3 regions of the Peribacillus sp. YIM B13482 genome follow, and region 2 is predicted to be linked to each of the others. Evidence: riboswitches for the same ligand, from Rfam matches in the RefSeq annotation. Region 2 holds a riboswitch; each other region holds the start of a gene.

Region 1 (4,269 bases), on a different contig from region 2:
CTTTTTTGGAAATATTAAGAAATTGTGTGATCCGGTAATTGAGCTGATCCAATTCCTTTGAAATGATATCAAGATATTTTATCTGCGGTTGCTCTGCCTGTAACAATTGTATGAATCCCATTATGGAAGTCAGTGGATTTCGGAATTCATGGACAAAGCTTGAGGTCATTTGGCCAAGGAGCGTCAAACGGTCTTTATGGTTTGGGCTAATGAATTGATAGCGTTCTTTAAGTTCCATCGTTTTCAATTCGGTATAACAGGATAATGCAAAATGAATTAGTTTATCGAAGTAAACGTTTATTTGCTTAATTAAATCGGATACTTCTTCTTTCGTTGCCTCGGAATTCAAAACGTGCTCAACGATGGTGGATCTGCCGATGGTTGCAGTGGAAAAGAAATTTTCCATATCCAATTGTTTATTAACTCGATCACACGCAATTTTTTCACCTACGACCTTCAGTACATCGTCTATGTCAGTATCCGATTTCCCAAGCTGATCCATTAGCAGATTGAAAATATTTTCCACTTCCCCTTTAAAATACCCCATATATCCGTCCGATAAATGGAGCAACTGATCTTTCCATTTGGAAATGATGCTGTTTTTTTGAGAAGATAAAAAGTGAATGGTCATTTCTCGATTAGATACCATTTTGCCCTCCATAATGTAGGAAAATGAATTTTACTTTCGACCCAGAAATTAATTTATTTGAATAAAATACAAAATATTAAAATAATTATTTTGCTTTTATGATAACAGATTAATGTTTTTTACACATGTGTCAATTGGATAAATATTCGGCAATTAATCGATAAATACCTTTTTTTGACACAGTTTTATTAAAGGAATTGCAGGATTTAATAATAAAAAAAGGTATCCGCAAAGTTAATGACGGTTACCTTTTTTATTAAATGCATATGGTTCAATGTGAACGATCACATGCTGGATGTTATATTCCTTCAAAAGATTCTCTTCGATTTTAACCGTAATATCGTGACCTTGGATGACGGTCAAAAGAGGGTTAACATGTACGGTAGTTTCGAGCAGGATTTCACTTCCGTGCATACGGGCTTTAATTTCACTCATGTCCTTAACACCTTCTGTCAGTATAATGGTTTGTCCGATCTTTTGCAGGAGCTGCTCGTCGAAACCATCGGTTAAAGAGATGGATGCATCACGGAAGATATCCCAGGCCGTTTTGCAGATGATGATCCCTACTACAGCAGCAGCTATCGCATCCAGCCAAGGGATTCCCATCTTAGTACCGATGATTCCTATAAAAGCACCAACACTGACAAGGGCATCGGAACGATTATCCTGTGCAACGGCGTAGATGGAAGAGCTGTTGATCTTTTTACTTAACGCTAAGTTATAACGGTAGATTCCGTACATGAAGATTGCAGAGAAAAGAGCGACATAACCGGTCGGCATATTTGGAACGGTTGTTGAATCTTGCTGGAAGAAGGATTCTATAGCACTGTAAACAACCTGGATGCCCACGGTAATCATGATGAAGGCAGCTACCAGCGAGGCTATGGTTTCCGCCCGTAAATGACCATATGAATGATTATCATCAGGAGGTCTCTTCGAAATTTTCAAACCAATCAATACGGCTATGGAAGCGATGATGTCGGTCGTATTATTTAAACCATCTGCCCAAAGCCCTTTAGAATCACCGAAATAACCGAATGACAATTTAAGAGCAGACAAGAATATGTAAGCGGCAATGCTTATGTATGCGCCTTTTTCAGCTGAAATCGAATGTTTATCCATGTCTAATCCCTCCCCGGTGTAAATTAAAAGATATCAAAACAAACCTTAGTGAGTCTATAGAAAAGTTGTTGCATTTAGCCATCTAACCTGGTTAATTGCAGGTGTATTGAAGTTGGTTAAAAGAAAGGATACCCCCATAAATATGGGAGTGGTAAGTTTTTATGATATGACATTTTCTTTAAGTTGTCTTTTATAGAAACTAGTAGTATATTCTAACCGAGGATCGAAAATTAAATACTTCCACAAGGGGAGCCAAAAGGCTGAGAGTGAACGGTTGAGTTCAGACCCTATGAACCTGATAGTTAACACTTGCGTAGGGATGTGGTTTTGGATACAAGCAATACTGGGCATCCACTACCGCCCCGGTGTTGCTTTTTTGTTTGTGCAAAATCTGGCAGGGAGGGAACTCATGGACACTTTTCATTTTTGGAGAAGGGAGAGACATGATGAAAAATAAAACGTTATTCATGACAGAGGTTGCCATTTTTGCTTCACTGGCTTTATTACTGGATTTGGTTTCTGGATTCATTTTTTCAAGAATCTGGCCGCAAGGAGGCTCGATTTCAATAGCCATGGTACCGATTTTTCTGATGGCATATCGGTGGGGCATCAAAGGTGGTATGTTAACCGGATTGTTACTTGGGCTTTTGCAGATCGTCAGTGGTACAGCATGGATCAGCACGCCGATTCAAGGCTTCATTGATTATTATCTTGCCTTTACGGTTGTCGGGATATCCGGTGTATTCATGAATAAGTTTGTAAATAGCTATAAAGAGGAAAAGCGTTCCAAAGCGAAGTGGTATGGGATTGGCGGCATGTTTTTGGGCAGTTTTCTGAGGTTTCTGTGTCATTTCATATCCGGAATCGTGTTTTTTGGCTCTGCAGCTCCAAAAGGACAGCCAGTAGTGATTTATTCATTCATTTATAATGGGACTTATATGCTGATCAGTTTTATTTTATCGGCCCTTGTGGTGATGATGTTATATTCGGCTGCTTCAAGTGTATTACTGAAAAAAGCCTATTAACAAAAAAAGCCGGATTCTATAAAGAATTCGGCTTTTTTCGGAGATTAAGCAAATTGAGTCTTACAGGGCGAAACGGCTCAATCCTCATTTTGCAATGAATACCGAACAGGGTGCGTTTTTCGCAATGGAGCTGCTTGTACTGCCAAGAAAGAATTTTTCCAAACCGCTTTTAGCGCTATTGCCTACAACGATGAGGTCGGCAGCAGTTCTTGCCGCATATTCACATACGCTATCTGGCGCATGTCCTTCCAATATCTCGAATTTCCCCTTGACTTGACATTCACTTAGCAATCTCAACGTATTACTTTCTGCGTTCTGAACACTACTCTCAACGGCGGAAGGGGTGTCATTGACCATTTGAATTTCTGGTTGTTCGACTTCAACGACGGGATGTGTCTGGACGGGATCCACATAAAATCCAGCAGCCGGTACAAACCCCGGCGCCGAGGCGTTTCCCATGATACGCTGCTCAACCTTATCAAATAGGACATGAACTACGGTCAGCTCGGCCTCAGGAAAGGCCTTTTTCAATGTTGCTCCATATTCCACGGCACGTTTACTTTCTTCATTTCCATCAAAAGCGACGACAATATGTTTTAAATTTTTTTTCATGCCATCTCTCCCCTTTTATAAGTATTTAAAGTGTTATACCCACTTTTTAAGGGTTTCACGCCATTAATCGGTATATTGATCGCAAATTACGGGTAAAGGATAGATACGGTCATTATTAAAAATGGTAGGATGAAATCCTGGTCCTTCAATTAGTGGCGGGCTTATTTTTCATTCGGTGAAGGGGGTATCATCGGCAAGGAAACCGATACCCGGGTATAGTGCTAAAGAAAAGGCGACTTAGCTTAGGCCTTTTAGTCAATCGACGAGTTTTCTTTAATAAAAGGGGTAAAATATTTTTAATGAAACATGTCGCAGATTGGAAAATGGGGGTACAAATGAGAGGGTTAGTGAAATTAGGTCTAATTATTATATTGGTGATTGTGGTTTTAGGCGCCGGTTCACTTTTTTATTTCAGACAGGTTGCAGATATAAGCCATCTTCAAAATATTCTTCAGCAACCAACAGGAATCTATGATCGGGATGGAAATCTTGCCAGCACGATCACGGCAAATAAATCCGAAGGTGTTTCGATAGATGAAATACCGGAACATATGAAACAAGCGGTGGTTTCCATTGAGGATCACCGTTTTTATGAACATCACGGCATAGATTATCAAGGGATTTTGCGAGCGCTGATTAAAAATGCGAAGGCCGGAAGTGTTGTTGAAGGAGGGAGCACACTTACCCAGCAGCTTGTGAAGATTACGATGCTGGAGTCGAATCGAACACTGAAGAGGAAGATTGAAGAGTTTTTTCTGGCCCAGGAAGTTGAAGATAAATATACAAAAGATGAAATTCTGGATATGTATTTGAATCAAGTTTATTTTGGCCATGGGGCATGGGGAATTAAAAAGGCCGCAA
Region 2 (4,269 bases):
TTATCAGTAAAAAAGAGATGCATGTAAAAGTTAATGCGACAGCAAGGAAAATCTTAGTGAAATTCTTGGATAGCATTCAATTACCACCTTTGTATAATTTTTACATTACCTATTATATAAGTTGGTGGATCAAATAGAAAGTTAATTTTATAATTCAAAAGCTAAAGAGGAGAAAGAAATGAAAATTGGTTTAGTACGGCATTTTAAGGTGGCACATGAATTCCCTACTGGGAAATCTGTGACGGCGGATGATATGAAGCAATGGTTTGTGGACTATGATGCAGCGGATATTATTTATGGAACGACTTTACTTGGCGTGGAGGAATGGCAGGAATGTTATTGCAGTGATATGTCGAGAGCTGTCAAGACAGCGGAACATATTTATCCAGGTACGGTTCATCGGATGGAGGAGCTGCGGGAAATACCTTCTCCCCCTCTCAAAGGGAAGGTGAAGCTGCCGTTCATCCTTTGGGCCATCTGGATTCGCTGCTGCTCGCAGTTCAACAAGGAGACAAGGGCGGAAATTAAGATCGCCGAACGAAGGATCAATAAAGTATTGGATGAAGTTTTTGCAAAGGGGGAAAGGGATGTTCTGATCGTGAGTCATGCCGCCCTAATGGTTTATATGAGGAAAGAGCTGATCCGACGGGGGTTCACCGGTCCAAAATTCAAGATTGCCGGTAATGGAAAGCTGTATGTATTCGAAAGATGATAAGTCAAAAATATAGGGTTTCCCACGATAGAAGGTAAGTCTGGTATATTGAACATTTTGCTTAAGAAAGATGCAGGCCTTTTCCGATTAGTTATTCTTTTTCCGTTGGTTGTGGTTTATTATTGTAATAGTGTAATTTTTACGAATTCAATAATAGGGAAAGAGGTTGGACAATTTGGTGAAGGCAGTTTTTTTTGATTTAGATGATACATTACTATGGGATCAGAAAAGTGTAAAAGAGGCTTTTGTGGCCACATGTGAAGTGGCTAAGGAGAAATATGATTTAAATGTCGACGAGTTTGAAGAAGCGGTTCGGAAGGAAGCGCGTGAGCTTTATTCTTCTTACGATACCTATGAATTTACACAAATGATCGGAATCAACCCATTTGAAGGACTGTGGGGAAATTTTCAGGATGATCATGATGAATTCCGGAAGATGGCCGTGATTGCACCAAATTATCGGAAAGAAGCATGGACGAGAGGCTTGAAGGCATTAGGGATCGATGACCCGGCATTTGGGCTCGAACTGGCAGAACGTTTCCCTGCAGAGAGACGTAAAAAGCCATTTATTTATGAAGAATCATTCCGTGTGTTAGATGAATTAAAAGGGAAGTACAAAATGCTATTGTTGACAAACGGTTCTCCTGAACTCCAAAATACTAAACTTGAAATTACACCTGAACTAGTTCCTTATTTCGATCAAATCGTCATTTCTGGAGCTTTTGGACGAGGTAAACCGGATGCCTCCATTTTTGAGCATGCTTTGGAGATCATGGAACTTGATAAGGATGAAGTATTGATGGTCGGCGATAATTTAATGACGGATATCCTTGGAGCATCACGGGTAGGTATAAAGTCGGTTTGGATAAATCGCCATGATAAGGAACGGAATGAAGTGCTTCCAACCTATGAAATCAAGCATTTAGAGGAGCTTTTCCCAATCCTTGAGAGCCTGGAAAATTAATTGGTGATCCTTCTCCAAGTAACGAATTTGGAGAGAGTGACCTAAAGTATTAGGACTTTCAAATTATATACAGAATGAAAAGGGTGATATATAGTTACCCTGTAATCAATTAAATTATTCAGACTAGGGGTGTCCAATAACAGTTGGGCTGAGAGAGAAGCGCTTATGCTTCTTAACCCTCAGGACCTGATCTGGTTCATACCAGCGTGGGGAAGTTAGAATCTACTAAACAATGACATTTCATTTGGTCATTTCTGTAGTCATACTAACGTTAGCCGGGTCTTAAATATGAGATCCGGTTTTTTCGTGCGAAATGGATTGGATTTTGTCCTTTTTAAATGAACTTAAAAAGGAGAAATGAAATCATGATGAGTAATTCAGTAAATGACATGAACGTTTCAATTATGTCCAGTTTTGCCGGGAGTAAAAAAGTGTATGTTGAGGGATCGAGACCTGATATTAAAGTACCTATGCGTGAAATTAAACTAAGTCCCACTACAGGTGCATTCGGCGAAGAGGAGAATCCGCCTTTGCGGGTTTATGACACAAGCGGTTCATATACGGATTCAGAATATCCCATTGATATTCATAAAGGCCTTGCCCCGATTAGACGCAATTGGGTCTTGGAACGTGAAGACGTTGAAGAGTATGAAGGACGTGAAATAAAACCCGAAGATAATGGGTATAAAAAAGTGGAGTCACAATCCAAAGCTGAAATTTTTCCGGGATTGAAAAGAAAGCCATTGCGTGCAATGAAAGGGAAAAACGTAACCCAGCTTCATTATGCCCGTAAAGGTATCATCACCCCAGAAATGGAGTTCATTTCAATCAGGGAAAATGTTGCCCCTGAGTTTGTAAGAGAAGAGGTAGCTAGCGGTAGGGCGATCATTCCGGCAAATATTAACCATCCTGAAAGTGAGCCAATGATCATCGGACGTAATTTTCATGTGAAAATAAATGCGAATATAGGAAACTCAGCTGTTAGTTCATCGATCGAAGATGAAGTGGAGAAAATGACTTGGGCTACACGTTGGGGAGCCGACAACATAATGGATTTATCCACCGGAAAGAATATTCACACGACCCGGGAATGGATTATCAGGAATTCACCAGTGCCAGTTGGGACGGTTCCAATATATCAAGCATTGGAAAAAGTGAATGGAGTCGCGGAAGATTTAAATTGGGAAGTTTTTCGGGATACATTAATCGAGCAGGCCGAGCAAGGTGTCGATTACTTCACCATACACGCTGGTGTGCTTTTGCGGTACATCCCTTTAACAGCAAAGCGAGTTACGGGAATTGTTTCACGAGGGGGGTCCATCATGGCACAATGGTGCTTGGCCCACCACCAAGAAAGCTTCCTCTATACTCACTTTGAAGAGATTTGTGAAATCATGAAGGCATATGATGTTTCTTTCTCATTAGGTGACGGCCTCCGTCCTGGATCCATTGCAGATGCAAACGATGAGGCGCAATTTGCTGAATTGGAAACACTGGGGGAACTGACGAAGATTGCTTGGAAGCACGATGTTCAAGTCATGGTGGAAGGACCCGGTCACGTACCGATGCATTTGATTAAAGAAAATATGGATAAGCAGCTGGAAGTCTGTCAAGAAGCTCCATTCTATACCTTAGGACCTTTAACAACGGATATAGCTCCTGGATACGATCATATTACTTCTGCGATTGGTGCTGCAATGATTGGATGGTTTGGAACTGCCATGTTATGTTATGTGACACCGAAAGAGCATTTGGGACTTCCGAATAAAGAGGATGTTCGAGTAGGGGTCATTACTTATAAAATTGCAGCCCACGCAGCTGACCTTGCAAAGGGCCATAAGGATGCACAAAAACGGGATGATGCCCTTTCGAAGGCTAGATTCGAATTTCGTTGGAGAGATCAGTTCAATCTTTCTCTCGACCCTGAAAGGGCGGTTGAATATCACGACGAAACTCTTCCGGCTGAAGGTGCCAAAACAGCCCATTTCTGTTCAATGTGCGGACCTAAATTCTGCAGTATGAGAATCTCCCAGGACATCCGTGATTTGGCAAAAGAAAAGGGCCTGGGTTTTGAGTCGGTAATCGATGAAGGGCTTAAAGAAAAAGCGAATGAATTTAGGAAAACGGACGGAGAAATCTATCAATGATTCGGACGAAAGGGAGAATTCGATGAATCGGGTAATCCAGATAAAAGTTGAAATGAAACAGTTGGAAACTCAATTGGAACAGCTAAAAAGAGAGCTGAACATTTTTCGGGAGAATTGTAATCATGAATTTGTAAAAAATGATTATAGTCAACAATGTACAAAGTGCTACTTAATCGAAAGTCTGCAATGGTAGTGATTCCTTAATCGTCCTTTCGTTATCGGAATTAATCCCTTAATCATGTGGGGCATTCAATCATAAAGTCAACATGATTAAGGGGATATTTCATTACAAACTTGTTTTATTAATATGAAGAGGGGGAGGGACCAGCCATCCTTTTTCCTTATTTAATCTTAGGAAATGAGCACCCAATGCTGCTTTTTTTGCATTGAATTGTGCGAACATCACTGCGATATCTTCGCGGATGCATTGACCCATGATCTGGCTG
Region 3 (4,269 bases), on a different contig from region 2:
ATCACTTAGAAATTGTTCCTCACTTCTTGGCCTTGGAAATGGAACTTTCACTTCTTTGATGACAGCAGCCGGTTTTGCTGATAACACATAAATTCTATCTGAAAGGAAAACCGCTTCATCTATGCTGTGGGTAACAAAAAGCACAGATCTCCGATTTTGTTCCCAAACAGACAACAGCCATTTTTGCATTTCCAATCTTGTCAGTTCATCCAGAGCAGAAAAGGGTTCGTCCAGGCACATCAAGTCCTGTCGACTTAAGATGCTTCGAATGAAAGCGGCCCTTTGCTTCATGCCCCCAGATAGTTCATGCGGATATGCCTTCACATACTCTTCTAATCCAGCTTTCAACAAAAGGGCTTTTGCCATTTCTTTGTCTCTTATCCCAGCAAGCTCACTTCCAAGCAAAACATTATCCAACACCGTTCTCCAAGGTAAAAGGGATGGCTGCTGCGGCATATAGCTTATATGGCCCTTAAAGCCATTTATCTTTTTACCATCCAACGAAATGATGCCCTGATCCGGCTTCAGAATACCGCCTATCAAGTGGAACAACGTACTTTTACCGCTGCCAGATGGTCCTAGGATTGTGACAAATTCCCCATCATCTACATGGAAATTCATATTCTCTAAAATATTCTGTTTACCATCGAAAGAAAAGGAGACATCTTTAATTTCCAGCATCATCCCTTTCACCCTCCTTTCTCTTCCATGAAACTAAATATTTCTCCAGGAATGTGATGATTCCAAAAAAGAGAAGGCTCATTCCCATAATGATGAAAATGGCAACAAACACCCGATCTGTCCGAAACGCGGAGGAAGCGAGCGTCATATAAACACCAATCCCCGATTTAGCCCCAAGCCATTCCGAAATAACCGCACCCATTATACTATAGGTGGCCGAAATTTTTAGGCCTGAGAAAATGAACGGGATCGAGTGGGGAAGTTCCAGCTTCCAAAATAACTGGTTTTTCCCCGCTCCCATCATCTTGAAATAATGCTTAAGTTCGTAAGGTGTCTGGCGAAAACCGTCCAATGAAGCAACCGCAACCGGAAAAAAACATACGAGTGAAATCACAATTAACTTAGGCAGCATGCCAAAGCCAAACCAGATCACTAAAAGCGGTGCCAAAACTATGATTGGTATATTTTGCGAGAGTATGAGCAGAGGATAAACCGCGTCCTTCACACCTGGAAACAGGTGTAAGATTGCAGCAATCAATAAACCGATACAGCTTCCAATAAGAAAACCCGATAACGCAAGCTCAGTTGTTGATATAAGGTGTCCAAAAAGATTACGGGACGACTCAATTCCTTCAATGAAAATGGCTGATGGAGCGGGAAGCAGCCATTTTTCAACCTTTAATAAGACTGTCATTGATTCCCATACTATCAGCAAACATAATAAAAGAAAGAAGGGAGCCCCCTTCTTCCAAATTCCCCTTTTGATCATGCCCGATATTTCTCCGTTAACGTATCCATCGTAATCCCGCTTGGCTGATATAGTATCTTCACTTGGGAAATGACATTCGGCGAGCCTAATTCAATCATTCTTACATTCATTTTTTCTATCACGGCAAAAAGCTCGGATAGCTCACCCTCCATTGTTGTTTCTAGCGGGTGAACCTCATACTTGACACCTGATTCATCAATGATCTTGATTGCTTCATCGACCATGGGGATGACATTTTCCCCTTTAGGAATGATTTGTATACTAATTAATGAATTGGCCATTGTATTTCCTCCTATTTTGGTAAAAATTCATTGGTAAATGCCTTTTCAGGATTGAAATCACCTTCAAGAAGCTTATTTTCCTTCATCCAATCACTATAATTCTTCCAGATTTCAAGCTTTTGTTCACCCCAACGCGGAGCATCATCCTGATACTTATCTGCAAGCCACTCCTGGCTTTTCTTCACTAGTTTTGGATCTAGATCAGGTGCAGACTTAATTAATATGTCCGCTGCATCATCAGGATTCTTAATTGCAAACTGGTACCCTTTCGAAGCTGCATGAACGAATGCTTTAACAGTCTCAGGATCCTCTTTAATCATCTTTTCATTTGTTGTCAAAACAGGCGTATAGTAATCAAGCTTATCAGAGTATTCGGTTAAGTAAACCATATTAAGCTTTTCATTCCGCAACTCAGCCTCGATACCTGTCCACCCATAATAAATCCAGGCGAAATCTATATCCCTTTTAACCGAAGTGAAAAAATCTGTGTCCCCTGTATTCACTATATCCACTTTATTTACATCGGCATTTTCTTTTTTCATAAGTGAATCAATAATGGCCTTTTCAACTGGAGACCCCCAGCCACCATACGTTTTCCCTTCAAAATCCTTGGGAGTTTTAATGTTTTTTGCCGCAGGTGAAGCGAATCCAGAGGTATTATGCTGGATGACAGCAGCTAGCGAAACAATCGGAACGCCTTGCACGCGGGCCTGCGTAATGCCCTCCTGGTAGCTCACGCCAAATTCAGATTTCCCTGAAGCCACAAGTTTATCAGCTCCAGCTTCGCCTGGCATGATAATTTCCACATCCAGACCTTGTTCTTTGAAATACCCTTTTTCCTTGGCTACATACAATCCTGTATGGTTTGTATTCGGTGTCCAATCAAGCACGACCGATACCTTTTTTAATTCTTTATTGCCTTCTTTTTTAGATGATTCTTCTTTTTCATTAGTTCCGCCTGCCCCACATCCAGCCAAAAGGAACAACGAAGTTAACAGTGGTAAGAATTTATTCAAACTATTATCCTCCTACACATCATATAAGATCCATATGCCGAAACCATAATGAGGCGCCAGGGTCCATTCCAATACCGGTAAAAAAACAAAAAACGCCCGAAGATGAATTCGGACGCTTAACATACAAAACAGAAAGTCAGTAATAATATGTTCCCTCCGCTGGCATCATCCAGATCAGGTTCAAAGAGTCAGCATCTAAAGGACGCAATCTCAGCCAGCAGTACTGGCCCCCCTACATTTCTCGCACATATGAACTTTTCTCTCCCATTATATCAATTCATGGGGAAAAAGGAATACTAATTTGCTTCTTCTCATTAATTGGAAAGGTTTCCCTTGCGTTAAAGGATATCTAGCAAAACATCATGCCATTCCAATCATTCTCGTTTACGTGCCTGACACGTTCAAAGAGTCATTTCCTTGCAGGTATTCATATAATGAGCATAACCTGTGGACATTTTTTGTGTACTGGTTTTATAAGCCCTTAATTTCAAAAGCAAAAGGTGGATATGATCATGATAAAGATTAATCACAAATTATTAGATGTCAGTCACATCCAACCAGGTATAGCATCTGCTAAATCGCTTGAAATTCTCCAATTGCTAGCGGAAGATTCTAACATTTTTGAATATCGGAGCTTTGGATACCTTAATTTCGATATACAACTGAGGCACCGAGTCATCGAGGCAGCTTTTGCGTTGGATAAAAGTGATGCAGAATTTTCCACACTTGAGGAATCGGCATCCAATAAACAATATTGGCGCCTTTCAAAGGATGGCACTTTTACCCTTCAGCCAGGGATTGCCCCTCATGTTGCACTCCTGGACATTTTCTTGAATGGAACGCTTTACGCTTTCGAATGCGGTACAGCGATAGTCGTCACTTTTTTAAAGGCCATTTTGGATTTAATCGGCCCTAGGAATTTCGACTATCTTTTTTCAAGCCTATTTCTATATGACTGGCGCCCTCCGAAGAATATGGCTCTTCATGTTCATCAAGGAACGGATTATTTACCAGGGGATTGCCTTTACTTCAAAAACCCTGATCACGATGAGGAAACACCTGAATGGCAAGGTGAGAATGCAATATTATTAGGAGAAGACCTCTTTTATGGCCACGGGATCGGGATTACCAATGCACAGGGTATCATCGATGAACTAAATAGCAATAGAAAGCCGAATGCCGCCATCTCAGCATTCCTGACAAAGCATATCATTAGCCTGGATAGTTCCTACTATAGACAATTCCAACCAACTATCTCCCGTGCAAAGCCCGTTCACGGTCTTGTCAGCCTATCTGATTTGATTGTTTCTGAAATAGGTCCGAGGATTTATCTTTCATGACTCAAGCAATTCTCCTGCCGTAAAACCGGTTTCTTTAAATATAGGCAAAAAAAATGCTTGGGGATGGAACCACCAAGCATTTTTTCTTATTCACGCACCGATGTTCCCTTTGCCTTTAAACCTGCGTGCACTTGCCTGACCCCATTTCGTAATGGATAGTGTATAAACAGCCAAGGCTGACC

Evidence for each region. A riboswitch is a leader RNA that binds a small molecule or an ion and turns the genes downstream of it on or off. The one in region 2 is predicted to bind thiamine pyrophosphate.
Region 1: linked by a shared signal. The riboswitch ahead of thiT (energy-coupled thiamine transporter ThiT) and the one ahead of thiC (phosphomethylpyrimidine synthase ThiC) in region 2 are both predicted to bind thiamine pyrophosphate.
Region 3: linked by a shared signal. The riboswitch ahead of ACFX4L_RS02450 (ABC transporter substrate-binding protein) and the one ahead of thiC (phosphomethylpyrimidine synthase ThiC) in region 2 are both predicted to bind thiamine pyrophosphate.

Annotation. Positions count from the first base shown of each region.
Region 1 is NZ_JBHZPF010000024.1:29,796-34,064, forward strand. It holds gene ACFX4L_RS13295 (histidine kinase N-terminal domain-containing protein) at 1-649, opposite strand, end outside; gene ACFX4L_RS13300 (cation diffusion facilitator family transporter) at 884-1,771, opposite strand; TPP riboswitch at 2,007-2,108, shown strand; gene thiT (energy-coupled thiamine transporter ThiT) at 2,215-2,796, shown strand; gene ACFX4L_RS13310 (universal stress protein) at 2,881-3,408, opposite strand; gene ACFX4L_RS13315 (transglycosylase domain-containing protein) at 3,708-4,269, shown strand, end outside.
Region 2 is NZ_JBHZPF010000021.1:51,598-55,866, reverse strand. It holds gene ACFX4L_RS12255 (PdaC/SigV domain-containing protein) at 1-76, opposite strand, end outside; gene ACFX4L_RS12250 (histidine phosphatase family protein) at 179-712, shown strand; gene ACFX4L_RS12245 (HAD family hydrolase) at 888-1,676, shown strand; TPP riboswitch at 1,792-1,906, shown strand; gene thiC (phosphomethylpyrimidine synthase ThiC) at 2,042-3,823, shown strand; gene ACFX4L_RS12235 (DUF3231 family protein) at 4,110-4,269, opposite strand, start outside.
Region 3 is NZ_JBHZPF010000002.1:184,095-188,363, forward strand. It holds gene ACFX4L_RS02435 (ABC transporter ATP-binding protein) at 1-684, opposite strand, end outside; gene ACFX4L_RS02440 (ABC transporter permease) at 668-1,450, opposite strand; gene ACFX4L_RS02445 (thiamine-binding protein) at 1,447-1,731, opposite strand; gene ACFX4L_RS02450 (ABC transporter substrate-binding protein) at 1,743-2,747, opposite strand; TPP riboswitch at 2,882-2,991, opposite strand; gene ACFX4L_RS02455 (protein-glutamine gamma-glutamyltransferase) at 3,260-4,087, shown strand; gene rarD (EamA family transporter RarD) at 4,178-4,269, opposite strand, start outside.